Regions from separate parts of the Planococcus alpniumensis genome, predicted to be linked through region 2. Evidence: riboswitches for the same ligand, from Rfam matches in the RefSeq annotation. Region 2 holds a riboswitch; the other holds the start of a gene.
What was found. A riboswitch is a leader RNA that binds a small molecule or an ion and turns the genes downstream of it on or off. The one in region 2 is predicted to bind S-adenosylmethionine.

Region 1 (8,186 bases), 490 kb from region 2:
TTCCATCGGATGATTCCCCCCGCTTCTAAACTTAGGTCTGGTTAAATACTGTTATGCCAAATACAGCATATCAGCATATGCTTATATGTTCAAGCAGTGGTCTGGATGATAAAACATATACAACACGTATTTTTTATAGAAAAAAGGAGCGGCATGTTCCCGCTCCTTACTGGTCGATTCTTTTCTTCATTGATGATGATGCCCTTCCGCCCCAGGTTCATCTTGCCCTTGGCAGCGAATCGAGTCGTCGTGGGGGTGGTCTTCGGTTTCCAATTGCACGGTGACATGACCGATTTTGAGCTCCAACAACGCTTGTTCAATGTCCCTGAGCACTTGTTGACTGCCTTTTAACGAGATATCTTCATTGATGACCACATGTCCCGACATGGCATTTTTTCCGCTGGTGATGCTCCACACATGAAGGTCATGGATGCTTTTCACGGCCGGCAGCGCTTCGATTGTCTGCGCTACTTGTTCCAAGTCGACATTTTTTGGCGTGCCTTCCATCAAAACATGGATCGCTTCTTTCGTCACGCGCCAACCGCTGATCAAAACGAGGATGGCGACGACTACACTCGCCAATGGGTCTGCCCACGCCCATCCGAAGAAAATGATCAAAAGGGCTGCCGTGATTGCACCGACCGACCCGAGCAAATCACTTAAGACATGCATAAAAGCGGCACGGAGGTTCAAGTTTTCTTTCGTATCGCCCCCGCGCATCAAAATCCACGCGACGAGGATATTGACGAGCAAGCCGATGACCGCAATGGCCAGCATCCCAGAAGTCGCAATTTCCGGTGGATCGGAAATCCGGTGGTAGGCTTCATAGAAAATATAAAGCGAAATCAATACGAGCGTTACTCCATTAAAGACTGCCGCTAAAATTTCAAAACGTTTATAGCCGTAAGTCTTCGTCTGGTCGGCCGCTTTTTCTCCGATGGAAAAGGCCAGGTAGCCGACGCCGAGCGAAATGGAGTCGCTCAGCATATGTCCCGCATCCGCGAGCAGCGCAAGGCTGTTCGTCAAGTATCCGCCAATCGCCTCGACCACCATATAACTGGTGATGATCAAAAAGGCGATCAATAATGTTTTTTTATTGCGGCTATGTGAATGATCATGTGATGATTCCATCGCCAACACCTCCGCTGCAGCTTCTTATAATTCTCTTCTCTATCTGTATTCCCGAAATATCGCCAAATATCCTATGGAAAACGAAACAAATATCCAGTCACTAGTCTTCCTAACCATAAAAAAACCGGCTCCCATGGCCGGTTTCATCAATGATTTTCTGAGGCTGTTGTCAGGACGGATTCCAGTGATGCTTCAAAACGCAAATTCATTTCCCGTTTCAACAGATGCAATTTTTGGGCATGCTCTGGTTTCACCCCGGTAATGACCGCATCAATCCCCATGACGCCTAAGGTCTGCACGAGTGATTCCAGGTAACTGACACCCTCTTGCGCCACCGTCCCCATCGCTGTCAAATCGACAACAACTGTTTCAGCTGCGTATTCGTAGATTCGCGTCACAATATGCGGGCGGATCGCTTCAACTTTTTTGGCATCCAAATTGCCGAACAACGGAATGAGCACATAGCCTGCCCCGATTGCGATGCATGGTGCGGAGAGTTCGCGAACTTTCTCCAGCAGCGCATCCGATCGTTCTTTTTCCTTGAGCAATTCATAATCCGTTTCTTTCAGGCGCCCCCGCAAGCGAATTAATTGCGCTGTGATCGCAGCCATTTGTTCATCTTTCGGCACCAGTACCAGATTTAGCGAAAAATCGCTGTCCCAACGGTAATAGACGTCTGCCAAGAAAAAGCCGGCCGCTGTGATGAAATTCAATTCGACAGGTTTTTTGCTGCCGCGGGTTTTTAAAAGCCGTTCCGCTTTGGAGCGGCTGCCTTCATCGAGCAAGTCAAAAAATCTCACTGGATTTCCAAAGAGCTGTTCTGCCTCTTGGGAATAGTCGACGACCGTAAAGCTATTGTTCAATTGAAAAGCCGGAAGCGGCCATTCAGCCAGTGGAGAGCGTGTCATCGTTCGACCCCTTTCCTGTGCGGATCCATTCGCGGAGCGCACCGAGTTCCCGGACGACGACCGCTCCTTTTATATGCAAATCCGCAAAGCTCGACAAGGTGACGGCCCTGCCGCCAATGAGGACAGCAGGCTTGGATTCCACTTGTGCAAATGCTTCTGCGTAGGTTTTCAAAACCGGCAAGCGGTGTGCGAGTGCGCCCGACAATGCAACAACATCCGGCTGCCAGTCACGAGTCGATTGGAGTGCTGAATCGAGCGGCAAATTCGGCCCCATATAACGGACTTCGTATCCCTCTTCGCGGAACATCGCAGCGACCATCTTGAGCCCGATATAATGCTCTTCGCCTTCCGGGCCAAAAATCATCGCCTTATTTCGTCCCTCTTTATTTTTATTGCGCAGTTCCGTAGCGGATAAGACAAAATCACAAACGGCGGTTGCCAAATGCTCTTCTGCAACTGAAATCTCATTTTGTTCCCATAATTCCCCGATGCGGTACATCGCCGGCGTCAAAAGTTCGCCGTAAAGCTGTTCATGCGAATGGCTTTCCAGGAAATCCTGGACATATTTCAAAGCTTCCTCTTCCTGTCCTTGCAGGAAAAGATCCGAAAGCTGTGTTGACTCGTTCATTTGATCAGCCCCTTTTATGTGGAGGGAGCTCCAATAACCGGACTGCGCGATCGAGGCAGCCCCGCATGAAATCTCCTTGCGTTGTTTCAGTATAGCGCGGCACAATTTCGATAAGCCGTTGAAAATTATCGATGATGAGCGCAGTTTCGACATTGCGGCTCACGAGCACCGTCTCGAGCCAGATGGCATAATCAAGAAAGGATTGTTCACTCTGCAGCTCCCAGGCCGTTTCAAGGTAATCCAAGTGGTGATGATTGTCTTTGACCGTGTGGGCATAGCCCCGATCTCCGAAACGTTCCCATAAGTTCGGGTACGCTTCGTAAATGCCGTCTGCCGTGACTTCCGCGATTTGCTGTTTTTGCTCCTGGTTCATTCGGCCACCACTTCGTATTGATGGACTTTCGGGACAATGCCCGCGAGTTCCTGATCAGGATAGTTCTTCTCCAAATCATGGATCTCCTTGAACTCCTGGCTCTTGACCCAATTCATATATGCCTGTTTGGATTGCCATTCCAAGTGGACGGTCAATTCATGGCGCTTTTTCGTGTTTTGGATCAGCCGGAATGAAGTGAAGCCTTCCGCCCGGTCAACACGGCGCGATCGTTTTTGATATATTTCAATGACGTCTTGTATTTTGTCTTCCGGTACAATGACGGTCGATGTGACGATGTACATAATTCAGAACCCCTTTGCAACTGACTTTGTATAAGCTGGGCAGGATAAAAGTATACCTCAGCATACCATTTCAGCTTCCGAAATAAAAGCGAGCGCATTTAGGGCATTTACAAGAGTATTTTCAATATTCCGCTTGTGTTTCGAAAGTAATTACCGTATGATGGAAAACATCAACCAACCACAACTATATAAAATGATTCTTATCGAGAGAGATGGAGGGATTTGGCCCTGTGAAGTCTCAGCAACCGGACATTGTCACGGTGCTAATTCCAATAGGTGCAGCCTAGTAGATGAGAAGATAGCATATACGGCAGGGGCTTTCTTCTTAACACAGAAGAAAGCCCCTGCTTTTTGATTTGAAAGGATGAGGATCATGACACAACATAGCTTAGAAACACGCCTGGTACAACTCGGCAACCGCAGCGACCAACGCACAGGAGCGGTTAATCCACCGATTTACCTTTCGACTGCCTACGAACATGAAGGCCTTGGCAAATCCACAGGCTATGATTACACGCGGACGAAAAATCCGACACGCCAGCTTCTTGAAGAGGGAATCGCAAACTTAGAAGGCGGCGACGCAGGCTTTGCGTGCAGCTCTGGAATGGCCGCGATCCAACTGGTCCTCTCCTTGTTCCGCCCGAACGATGAAATTTTGCTTCCTGAAGATATTTACGGCGGCACGTATCGTCTGCTGGAACAATATAAAGAAAAATACCATATCCGTCCCGTATACGATCCCTTCGTCGATCCGAAAACGGCCGAAGCGAAAATCACTGACAACACAAAAGCGATTTTCATTGAAACCCCGACCAACCCGTTGATGCAGGAAATCGATCTGGGATTGTACGCACAACTGGCAAAACGCCACGATCTATTGCTGATTGTCGACAATACCTTTTTGACGCCTTTCCTGCAGCAGCCGCTCACAATCGGCGCTGATATCGTACTCCATAGCGCGACCAAATACATCGGTGGCCATAACGATGTGCTTGCTGGGCTAGTCGCCGCAAAAGGCGAGGATTTATGCGAGCAGCTTTTCAACGCCCATAACTCAGCCGGCGCAGTGCTGTCACCGCTCGATTCCTGGCTGTTGATCCGCGGCTTGAAAACCTTGCCGCTGCGCATGCGCCAACACGAAGCGAACGCTAAAGAACTCGCCCGCTTCCTTGAAACTCAAGAGACCGTGACAGACGTACTATACCCTGGAAAAGGCGGCATGCTGTCGTTCCGCCTGCGCGAAGAACAATGGGTCGGAAAATTCCTCGAGAGCCTGTCGCTCATCACATTCGCCGAGAGCCTCGGTGGTGTGGAAAGTTTCATCACGTATCCTGCGACGCAGACCCATGCCGATATGCCGATTGCAGAACGGACGGCACGAGGCGTCTGTAACCGCCTGCTCCGCTTCTCTGTAGGCGTCGAGCAGGCAGAAGATTTGATCGCTGATTTGTCACAAGCCCTGGCCAAACTGGAAAAGGAGGTCGTTTCCCATGAGTGAACGACGCGAGACGAAATTGATCCATTCAGCAGGCATTGATCCATTAACAGGCGCAGTCAATGTGCCGATCTATTTATCATCGACTTTCCACCAAGAAAGCATCGATTCGTTCGGTCCGTTCGATTATAGCCGCTCCGGCAATCCGACGCGCAAATCACTTGAAGAAACGATCGCCAAACTTGAAGGCGGCGCGCGGGGCTTGGCCTTTTCTTCCGGCATGGCAGCCATCTCATCGGCCTTTATGCTATTGAAAGCCGGCGACCATGTACTGGTCTCAGAAGATGTTTACGGCGGCACTTATCGCTTCATTACGGAGGTGCTGGAAAAATTCAAAGTCGATTATACATTCGTCGATATGACCGACCTCGGCGAAGTGGCCGCAGCGTTCCAGCCGAACACGAAAGTAGTTTACATCGAAACGCCTTCCAATCCCGTCATGAAAATTACCGATATTGAAATGGCTGCGAAACTGGCGAAAGCAAACGACGCCATGACATTCGTCGACAATACCTTCATGACGCCGCTTTACCAAAATCCGCTTGAACTCGGCGCGGATATTGTGCTCCACAGCGCGACGAAGTTCCTCTCCGGCCATAGCGATATCACAGCTGGCCTTGCGGTGACAAAAGATGCTGGCCTCGGCGAACAATTGGCATTTATCCAAAACACATTCGGATCTGTGCTCGGCGCACAGGATTCCTATACATTGATCCAAGGCATCAAAACGCTCGGCGCCCGCACAAAACAATCCGGCGAGACGACCGCACGCATTGCCGAGTATCTGCATAGGCACCCGCTTGTCGAAGAAGTCTATTATCCCGGCTTCTCGTTTCATCCCGGAAACCCTATCCATAAGCGTCAGGCTAGCCACGCAGGTTGTGTGCTGTCATTCCGCCTGGCGGATAAGGACGCCGCCCGCATTCTCGTAGATGCTTTGGAAATTCCTGTGTTCGCCGTCAGCCTCGGTGCGGTCGAATCGATCCTGTCCTATCCGGCCACGATGTCCCATGCCGCCATGCCACCCGCTGAACGTGAAAAGCGCGGCATCACCGATGGGCTTCTGCGCTTCTCCGCAGGGCTTGAGCATCCCGATGACTTGATCAACGATTTCAGCCAGGCACTCGAAAAAATCGCCATTGCCAAAGGGCTCAGCGTCGCTGATTAATTTTGTTCATTCAAAAAGACCGTCCCACTCGTCATCAAGCTAATGAGTCGGACGGTCTTTTTTTCATGCCTTTGCATCATACGCCACTAAACCTAAGAAAGCCTGAATTCCAGGGGGAGGGAATTCAGGCTTTCTTCTATTTATTATAAGACAATCTGCTGGGCAGGCTCTTTGAGCGATACTTTGGCAACGCCCGTTTCTTCGGCAGCCCTTGCGACTGCTTCAGCGACCGCCTGTGCCACACGCGGATCGAACGGCTTCGGTATCACATAATCTTCGTGAAGTTCATGGGTGGCGATCAAGGCGGCGATCGCTTCGACTGCTGCGATTTTCATCGCGTCATTGATGTCACTTGCTTGTACATCAAGGGCGCCGCGGAACAATCCGGGAAACGCCAGCACATTATTGACCTGGTTGGCAAAATCGGAACGTCCTGTCCCGATGACCCGTGCACCGGCAGCTTTCGCAGCATGCGGCAAGATTTCGGGATTCGGGTTCGCCATCGCAAAGATGACCGGATCTTCATTCATCGAACGCACCATGCTTTCCGTCAATGCGCCTTCTGCTGAGACGCCGACAAACACGTCAGCACCAGCGATGACATCCGCCAACTGCCCTTGTTCCATGTGATAATTGCTCATTTCTGCCACTTCCGCCTTGAAGGGATTCATGCCATTCGGGCGCCCGTCGTATATCGCGCCTTTCGTGTCACACATGACGATATGGCCAAACCCGAATTTCGAGAGCAATTTGACGATGGCGATGCCTGCTGCACCGGCGCCGTTGACAACCACTTTCACGTCTTCGATTTCCTTTTCAACCAACTTCAACGAATTGATCAGCCCGGCAAGCGTGACAATCGCGGTGCCGTGCTGGTCATCATGGAACACTGGGATGTTCATCTCCTGTTTTAAGCGCTGTTCCACGACAAAGCAAGTCGGGGCGGCAATGTCTTCCAAATTGACGCCGCCGAAGCCTGGCTCGAGCAATTTGACGGTTCGGATGATTTCTTCGGCATCTGTCGTATCCAGGCAGATCGGGAATGCATCCACACCGGCAAATTCCTTGAACAATAAAGCTTTTCCTTCCATGACCGGAAGCGCTGCTTGCGGGCCGATATTGCCGAGCCCAAGCACGGCGGTGCCGTCTGTAATGACCGCTACCGTATTGCCTTTCATCGTGTAGTCATGCACTTTGCTTGGATCGGCATGAATTTCACGGCACGGCGCAGCGACGCCAGGAGAGTAGGCGAGGCTCAAATCCCTCTCGTTTTCCACAGTCACTTTTGAACGAATCTCCAATTTCCCTTGATGCCTTCTATGCAAGTTCAGCGAATCGTTTTTCAGATCGGTCATTTGCCTCATCTCCCTTTTGATTATAATTGTTTATTATATCCCCTCTTCATTAAATTGAAAGACTTTTCTTATAATTCTGATTAATTTCAGACTTTAGGCTGATAGAGAAAGAGTGAGGTTCCATCACTCTTTTTCCATATCCTGTTTGAGGAAATAGATCAACGCTTCTTCCCGCTTCGCTTGCACAGCTTGAGATTGCGCTTCCGGCCAGTCGTAGAAACCGCTCCCTGTCTTTGCCCCGAGCTCGCCGTTTTCTGCTAGTCCACTCAGTGTGCGTCCCGGTTTCTGGTCCGTCGATAGGTCTTCGAACAGATAATCAGAAATCGCATAAAAAATGTCCAAACCGCCGAGATCTGCCGTCTGAAGCGGACCGGTTACCGGCAAGCGCCTGCCGATGCTATATGTGACAGCTGCATCAATATTTTCTTTCGATGCCACTCCCGCGTCCAGCAAAGCCTGCGCTTCACGGAACAAGGCAAACTGAAGCCGGTTTCCGATAAAGCCCGGTAATTCTTTTTTCAATAGCACCGCTTGTTTGTTCATCCGTTCGATAAGCTCTTTCGTTCGCTGCAAAGTTTGTTCATCGGTCTTCTCTCCGCCGACGATTTCCACGAGTGGAATTAAATGTGCCGGATTCCAGAAATGCGTCAGCACAAAACGTTCAGGATGCTTCATCCCTTCAGCAAGAGCAGTCGGCATCAGCCCTGAGCTATTGCTCGCAATGATTATATCGTTGGCTACAAGTTCCTCCAGCTGCCGATAGAGTTGATGCTTCAGTGCCATGTTTTCCGGGACGGCTTCGATGATGAATTCCGCCTCTTTCACG
Region 2 (8,186 bases):
GATCGCTTGCTCCAAATCAGCGATTAAATCTTCGTGGTTTTCCAATCCTACAGACAACCGGATCAACTCTTCCGTTACGCCGCTGTTTTTCAACTCTTCTGCTGTCAATTGCTGGTGTGTTGTTGACGCCGGGTGGATAATCAATGATTTGGCATCGCCGACATTCGCCACGTGCGACCATAAATTAACGCCATCGATCACTTTGCGGCCGGCTTCCCGTCCGCCTTTGATGCCGAAGTTGACGATCGAACCATAGCTGTCTTTCAAGTATTTATCAGCAAGTGTCTTGGATGGATGTCCTTCCAATCCGAGGTAATTGACCCACTCGACTTGCGGATGGTCTTTCAAATATTCCGCGACCTTCTGTGCGTTCGTCGCGTGGCGTGGAATCCGCAGATGCAAAGTTTCAAGTCCCTGAAGCAGTGCGTGGGCGCTGTCCGCACTGAGCGATGGACCGAAATCGCGCAACAGCTGGACGCGTAATTTCGTCGCGAATGCCGCTTCCGGTACATCGATTCCGAAACGGATGCCGTGATAGGATTCATCCGGCTCCGTATAATTCGGGAAGCGCGGATTGTCCCAGTTGAAGCGTCCGGCATCGACCGCTACGCCGCCGATTGTCGTTCCGTGCCCGCCGATCCATTTCGTGGCTGAATGGATGACTACATCTGCACCAAATTCGATCGGGTTGCTGACGAAAGGCGACGCGAAGGTATTATCGATCAAAAGCGGTACGCCATTTTCGTGTGCGATATTAGCTACCCGCTCGACGTCGAACACGTTCAAACTTGGATTTCCGATAATTTCACCGAACAAGGCTTTCGTCTTGTCCGTAATCGCTGCACGGAAATTTTCAGGGTCCGTGGCATCGACGAATTTTACGTTAATGCCATAGCGCGGCAATGTGTTGGCGAATAGATTATAGGTTCCTCCATATAAATTGCTGTCGGCAACAATTTCGTCTCCCGCTTCAGCTATATTCAATACTGAGAATGCAATGGCTGCCATTCCTGATGATAAAGCTACTGCAGCAGTGCCGCCTTCAAGAAGTGCGACGCGCTGTTCGAACACATCGACTGTCGGGTTCATGATACGCGAGTAGATATTGCCCGCTTCTTTCAGGCCGAATAGGTTTTGTGCGTGTTCGGTATCTTTGAATACATAAGAAGTCGTTTTATGGACCGGTACGCCGCGAGCGCCTGTCACTGGATCCGGCTCTTGGCCGCCGTGTAATAGAAGAGTTTCTGGTTTGAAGTTTGTCATTGTCAATTCCTCCTGTTTTTGTAATAGTTTTTCGGTTTGAGGAGGACACAAAAAGACCCTCTTCAGAAAGAAGAGGGCCGTTATATACGGATTTGCCTCCTCTTATCTTTCAGCGACGCAAATGCGCGCTGTAGGATTTAGCACCTTTCCAGACATGAGCCTGTTGGTTGCCGGGCATCGTAGGGCCTATTCCCTCCGCCTCTCGTGATAAGAGTATTCAGTTATTTTTTTGCTTGTGGAAAAGTATAGAGGACAGCCCTGGCTAAAGTCAAGGATATTTTTCTAAAAATTTTAACTACTATAAGTAGCTCATCTACCGAAAAAAAATTACGTGAAAGCTGTTGACTTTTTCGCTATTTCAAAATAGAGTAGGAATCACGAATTGAATAGCTTACATCACTTTCTTATCCAGAGAAACCGAGGGACAGGCCCTATGACGTTTCGGCAGCAGATTCGCAAACCAGCGAAAACTGTGCTAATTCCTGCAAATGCTCTAGCATTTGGAAGATGAGAATGAGATGGTTTCATATTTTGAAGCCCTCTTTTTTCTTGCGCATAAGAAAAAAGAGGGCTTTTTGTTGTTATTTCAAGAAAGTGTTCGTTCGCACTCATTCGAATCGTTATTTGCAGCCACAGGAGGGACACCATGATTCAATTTGAAGCAGTCAAGAAAACTTATGTATCCGGCAAGCAGCAAGTCCATGCGCTCAATGGCATTGACTTGACCGTCGAAACCGGAGAAATTTACGGCGTCATCGGGTTCAGCGGCGCAGGAAAAAGCTCGTTGATCCGCACGGTGAATTTGCTCGAGCGCCCATCAACAGGACGCGTGCTCATCCACGGAGAAGATATTTCCACTTTAAGCGCACGCAAAATCCGCGATACAAGAAAAGACATCGGCATGATCTTCCAGCATTTCAATTTGCTGAACTCGAAAACAGTGCATCATAATATCGCGATGCCGCTACTCCTGGCAAAGACTCCGAAAGCGGAAGTCGACCGGAAAGTGGCGGAACTATTGGAATTTGTCGGGCTTGCCGACCAAGCGAAAAAATACCCGGATCAATTGTCCGGCGGGCAAAAGCAGCGAATTGGCATTGCGCGGGCACTCGCCACAAACCCGTCCATACTGCTATGCGATGAAGCAACGTCAGCGCTCGACCCGCAGACGACTCAGTCCATACTGGATCTGCTGCGCCGCATCAATCAAGAATACAATATCACCATCTTGCTCATTACACACGAAATGGGCGTCATCCGGGAAATCTGCGACAAAGTAGCCGTGCTTGAAGAAGGACGCGTCATTGAGCAAGGCAGCGTGTTTGAAGTGTTCACCAATCCTCAGCACGCGACGACAAAGCGTTTCGTCCGTTCTGTCATGAACGATGAATTGCCGGATTCGTTGCTTGAGCAGATTCGCCACAACGACGGCACACGGCCGATTTACCGTGTGCAGTTTACCGGGAATTCAGTCGGGCAGCCATTCATGTCGAGGGTGTCACGTGAATTCCAGCTCGATTTGAATGTGCTGTTCGGTAACATTACAGAACTCCAAGGCATTCCATACGGCAACTTGATTGTCGAGTTCGACGGCGCACTCGTAGAAATCGACCGGGCACTCGCCTCAATCCGAAACGACAATATCCAAGTAGAGGAGGTGCAGCAACATGCAGGTTGATCAATCGCAAATTTTAGAAGCTTTATGGGAGACCCTTTACATGACGGGTGCATCATTCGTTTTCTCGCTCTTCATCGGCTTGCCGCTTGGCATCTTGCTGGTCGTCACGAGAAAGGGCCATCTGCTTGAAAATGAAGCTGTATTTAACGTATTGAACATCGTCATCAATATCTTCCGTTCGATTCCATTCATCATCTTAATGGTCGCCATCATTCCATTGACGCGCGTCATTGTCGGCACATCGATCGGCACGGCCGCAGCCATCGTTCCATTGGTGTTTTACGCAGGGCCGTATATCGCCCGCCTCATCGAAAACTCATTGCTTGAAGTCGATAAAGGCGTCATCGAAGCAGCTCAGGCGATGGGCGCTTCTCCCGGCCAGATTATTTTCCGCTTCCTTATCCCGGAAGCGCTCAGCTCGCTTGTCCTGGCATTGACCATCGCTATCGTCGGCCTGATCGGCGCATCCGCCATGGCTGGCGCGATTGGAGGCGGCGGACTCGGCGACTTGGCCATCACTTACGGCTATCAGCGCTTCGACACATTGGTCATGCTCTTGACTGTCGCGATTCTGGTCGTCCTTGTGCAGGGCGTCCAATCGCTCGGCAACCTCATGTCCCGCAGAGTACGCCGGAGCTAAGTCCTTTTATTCACATCAATTAAATTCAATCAAGCGATTTATTCATCAGCACAATCACTCAAAAAAACCATTGGAGGATTTCATCATGAAAAAAATTACAGCTCTTTTAGCAACAGCAGGCATCGCCGCGCTTCTCGGCGCATGTGGAGACGATAGCTCAGCAGGCGAAACCACGAAAGTAACACTTGGCATCAGTGGATCGGACACGACGATTTGGGATTATGTCGGCGACAAAGCCGCTAAAGAAGGCATCGAACTCGACATCATCACCTTCTCGGATTATGTGGCCCCGAACTTGGCACTTGCTGAAGGCGAACTCGACTTGAACGCCTTCCAGACCATCTCGTATTTCGATGAATTTGTCGAAGAGCACAATGTCGACATCGTACCGATCGGCTCTACCGTCATTGCGCCGATGGGCTTGTATTCCGACAAATACGAATCCATCGAAGAACTTCCCGAAGGCGCCCAAATCGCTATGCCGAATGAAGCGACCAACATGGGCCGCGCACTCCTCTTGCTCGATGAATCCGGGCTCATCACTTTATCCGATGACGCCGGATTGACCGGAACAGCAGAAGACATTATCGACAACCCGAAAAACATTGAAGTCGTCCCGATGACTTCCGCCCATACGCCGCGCGCTATGGCTGACGTGGCTGCTTCCATCGTCAACAACGGCATCGCAGTGGATGCAGGATTGAACCCGACAGAAGACCCGATTGCCCGTGAAAGCGATACGGCAAAACCTTATATCAACCTGATAGCCGCACAAGCTGGCGAAGAAGATAACGAAGCGTATCAGCGCATCGTCGAATTGTACCAAGAAGAAGACACAGCTGAATTTGTCATCGAACACACAGAAGGCGCTCAAATCCCGACTTTCGTTTCGGTTGAAGAATTAGTTGATTACCAATAAGAAGACAGTCACTCTGCAGTTGCACGCCGTTAAAAATGAAATTCCATTCGAGGGGGACAATCACATGACCATCATTAGCGAAGCACGCGAGACGATTACGGAATCGATCGACAAGAACCGTGCTCAATATTTACGCATCAGCCATGCCATCCATGAAAACCCGGAAATCGGCAACGAAGAAGTGTTCGCGAGCGGCCTCTTGACTGGATTACTCGAAGAAGCCGGATTCCAGGTAGAAGACGGTGTCGCTGGCCACCACACCGCTTTTTACGCAGTTCGCGACAGCCACAAGCCCGGACCGACTGTCGCTTTTCTTGCTGAATACGACGCCTTGCCGGGCATCGGCCATGCGTGCGGACACAATATTATCGGCACGACCAGTGTCGCAGCAGCCATTGCGCTCAGTAAAACATTGGAATTGACTGGCGGGCGCGTCGTCGTCCTCGGCACCCCTGCCGAAGAAGGCGGACCGAATGGCAGTGCGAAAGGAAGTTTCGTCAAACACGGCCTGCTTGAAAAAATCGATGCCGCATTGATGCTTCACCCATCCGGAAACTCGGCTGTTACAGGACCTTCGCTTGCTGTCGACCCGCTGAGTTTTCATTTCTACGGCAAGCCTGCTCATGCTGCCGGGTCTCCCGAAAAGGGCATCAATGCTCTCGATGCCGTGCTGCAATTGTTTAACGGCATCAATGCCCTTCGCCAACAATTGCCGGATGATGCACGGGTACATGGCATCATCACGCACGGGGGCGACGCGCCGAATATCATCCCGGAATACGCTTCTGCCCGCTTCTACATCCGCGGCGATTCTTGGAAAAAAACAGCCGAGACGGCGAAAAAAGTGCGTGCCATCGCTGAAGGCGCTGCCCTGGCGACAGGCGCCCGTGTCGAAATCGAACGTTTCCAGAATGAAGTGAAAGATCTTGTCGTCACGCCTGAGCTAGATGAAATCCTTAAAGCCGAACTTGAAACACTGGGCGACAACGTAGCCGACTCACGTATTTCCGGGCTCGGTTCGACCGATGCCGGCAATATCAGCTATGAAGTGCCGACTGCCCACGGCTATATCAAAATCGGCCCTGAAAGCCTCATTGCCCATACCGAACAATTCCGGGAAGCCGCCCGTTCAAAAGCAGGCGACGAAGCCTTGATCAAAGGCGCAAAAGCATTGGCGCAAACAGGTTATCGTTTGCTGACTGAACACGCATTACTGGCGCAAGTCAAACAAGCCCATATCCGCTCACTCGCCGCCAAACAACAAGATTAAAAACCAGCGCCCCTGGTAGTGACCCCTTAAAGTTAGAGTTTAGTTCATGCAGCTAATTGGCTGGCATGTGCTCGGTATTTCACCGGGCTCATGCCGGCCAATTTTTGTTTAATGCGTTCATTGTTGTAGTAATCGATATAGTGTTCAATCCGCTGTTTTAACTCTTCATACGAAACCAACGTTTCTCCGTAATACATCTCTTGCTTTAGGAGACCAAAGAAATTTTCCATGGCCGCATTGTCGGCACAGGTCCCTTTTCGGGACATGCTCTGGAAGATGCGTTATTTTTTTAACGCTTTCACCCAGGCAACGTGCTGGTAATGCCACCCTTGATCGGAATGGAGGGTGGTCCGGTAAACCGCTTGTTCCTGAATCACTGGCAGGGCTTGGTTAAGTGATTCCATCACGAATTCCAGCGTCGGTCGTTTGGCCATACTGAACCCAATGACTTCGCCGTTATAGAGATCCATCACTGGACTTAAATAAAGTTTTTGTTCGCCCGTACATTTGAACTCGGTGACATCTGTTGTCAGTTTCTGCAGGGCATACGGTGTGGAAAACCTGCGGTTCATCCGGTTTTTAGCGAGGGTTCCGACTTTCCCCTTATACGACTTGTAGCGGGATTTCCGGACGAATTTCACGCAGTTCAATCCCAAGTCTCGCATGAGACGCTGGACTTTCTTATGGTTGATGTCGTATCGCTGTGCTCGCAATTCCAGATGAATCCGCCGGTATCCGTAACGGCCTTGGTGTTTCTCGAAGAGCGTCCGGATCACTGCTTTCCACTCCCGGTCCGGGTCTTCACAATCAAATCGCTGGCGATGGTAATGGTAGGTCGCTTCTGGAAGATCGACGATGTTCAGCACATCCGTTAATCGGAACCCTTCTTCGTGGAGTTCGAACGCCAGCCCTGCTTGTGCTTTTCGAGGAAGGCATCCGGATTCTCCTGGAAAGCTTTTAACTTTTTTAAATACGCTACTTCCAAACGAAGGAGCTCATTCTCCCGTTCCAATTGCGCTTCCCGAGACAGGGGCTTTTCGTTCTTGATCGGTTTTGGTTTTTTTGACATGGAGGGCCGTCCTTTCGCTCGTGCTTCCAGGCCTTTTACCCCTTTCGCCAGAACTCGACGGTTCCAATTCACAATGAGTGAAGGATTGTTCATCTTGAAATGGATCGCTGTGTCTTGGTAAGAAGCACCTGTTTGTTTCATAAAGTGTAATACATCCACTTTGAATTGAACAGAATACACTTGTTTTGTCTGCTTTCTCCGCAAGGCTTTAAGGCCAAACTCTTGATACGCCCGAACCCAGCGCATAATCGGAGAGGGATCTGGCAAGCCGTATTTGAGGGCTAAGCGTCTATACCCCAGCTTTCCTTCTGCGTATTCCTTCACTAGCTTCAACTTAAATTCTTCGCTATATTTCGCCATATAAAAACACCCCAAAAGTTAGATTTGAACTCTAACTTTTGGGGTGCACTACCCCCTGCGCTGGTTTTTAAAAAGTGTGGAAGAAGTCTGTAATCTACAACGAATCAAAAAGGCGATCAACTTTTCTACAATAGAAAATCAATGGATTATCTTAGTATTTGGAGAAGAGTTCGCTCGTAAGCCCTTCTGCTCAATAATGCTGCGCATTACTTCGCAAAGATAAGGTCTCCCGTAGATCGACCTTATCTTTCCAGTGGAGCAGCGTAAGCGACGAGACGACCGAGACCCCGCAAGGAATGAATGGGCGAAGCTTGGCTGAGCACATTCATTTGCGATGCTCGAACGCAGTGAGAGTTGAGCAACGTTTTCAGTGACGAGGAGGCTCGATTCCCGCCCCACGGAAAGCGAGCGATAAGCTTCGGAAAATACGACTTCTTACCTTTCTCGACAAGTTGAAAACCAGCGCCCCTGCGCTGGTTTTTCTATGTATTTCGAATTTCGTGTTAAAATGGAGTCATTACATACATAGGAGGCTCTACCATGATCGAAAAATTGATCGAACGCCTGATTCGCTACGCCAAAATCGATACGCAATCCGATTTTGAAAATGACGCAACTCCCTCTACACCTGGGCAATGGGATTTACTCGCTGAATTGGAAAAAGAAATGAAGAACATTGGCTTAGAGGAAGTCGAAGTGGACGATCACGGCTATTTATTCGGCACTTTGCCGGCGAACACTGAAGAACAGCGCCCTGTCATCGGCTTTCTGGCACATGTCGACACAGCCACCGACTTCACCGGAAAAGGCGTCAACCCGCAGCGCATCGAAGATTACGATGGGAAAGACATTTCATTAAACGACAAAGTGACGATGAAAACGGCTGATTTCCCGGCCTTGCAGAATTACATCGGCCATACTTTGATCACGACAGACGGTACGACTTTGCTCGGTGCCGACAACAAAGCAGGAATTGCCGAAATCATG

Region 1: it holds a riboswitch for S-adenosylmethionine, as region 2 does, so the genes downstream of both, G3255_RS12255 (methionine biosynthesis PLP-dependent protein) here and G3255_RS14545 (methionine ABC transporter ATP-binding protein) in region 2, are expected to answer to the same signal.

The regions. Positions count from the first base shown of each region.
Region 1 covers NZ_JAAMTH010000001.1:2,392,272-2,400,457, forward strand. Annotated here, with positions in the region: gene G3255_RS12225 (ArsR/SmtB family transcription factor) at 1-6, opposite strand, end outside; gene G3255_RS12230 (cation diffusion facilitator family transporter) at 187-1,131, opposite strand; gene G3255_RS12235 (STAS domain-containing protein) at 1,278-2,039, opposite strand; gene G3255_RS12240 (cobalamin B12-binding domain-containing protein) at 2,017-2,667, opposite strand; gene G3255_RS12245 (hypothetical protein) at 2,672-3,040, opposite strand; gene G3255_RS12250 (antibiotic biosynthesis monooxygenase family protein) at 3,037-3,342, opposite strand; SAM riboswitch class I at 3,540-3,639, shown strand; gene G3255_RS12255 (methionine biosynthesis PLP-dependent protein) at 3,716-4,840, shown strand; gene G3255_RS12260 (aminotransferase class I/II-fold pyridoxal phosphate-dependent enzyme) at 4,833-6,005, shown strand; gene ystJ (NADP-dependent malic enzyme) at 6,149-7,360, opposite strand; gene G3255_RS12270 (3-hydroxyacyl-CoA dehydrogenase family protein) at 7,484-8,186, opposite strand, start outside.
Region 2 covers NZ_JAAMTH010000001.1:2,878,819-2,887,004, forward strand. Annotated here, with positions in the region: gene G3255_RS14540 (O-acetylhomoserine aminocarboxypropyltransferase/cysteine synthase family protein) at 1-1,263, opposite strand, end outside; SAM riboswitch class I at 1,363-1,477, opposite strand; SAM riboswitch class I at 1,665-1,777, shown strand; gene G3255_RS14545 (methionine ABC transporter ATP-binding protein) at 1,910-2,941, shown strand; gene G3255_RS14550 (methionine ABC transporter permease) at 2,931-3,581, shown strand; gene G3255_RS14555 (MetQ/NlpA family ABC transporter substrate-binding protein) at 3,667-4,500, shown strand; gene G3255_RS14560 (M20 family metallopeptidase) at 4,565-5,770, shown strand; gene G3255_RS14565 (IS3 family transposase) at 5,815-6,036, opposite strand; gene G3255_RS14570 (IS3 family transposase) at 6,052-6,678, opposite strand; gene G3255_RS14575 (helix-turn-helix domain-containing protein) at 6,642-7,199, opposite strand; gene pepT (peptidase T) at 7,740-8,186, shown strand, end outside.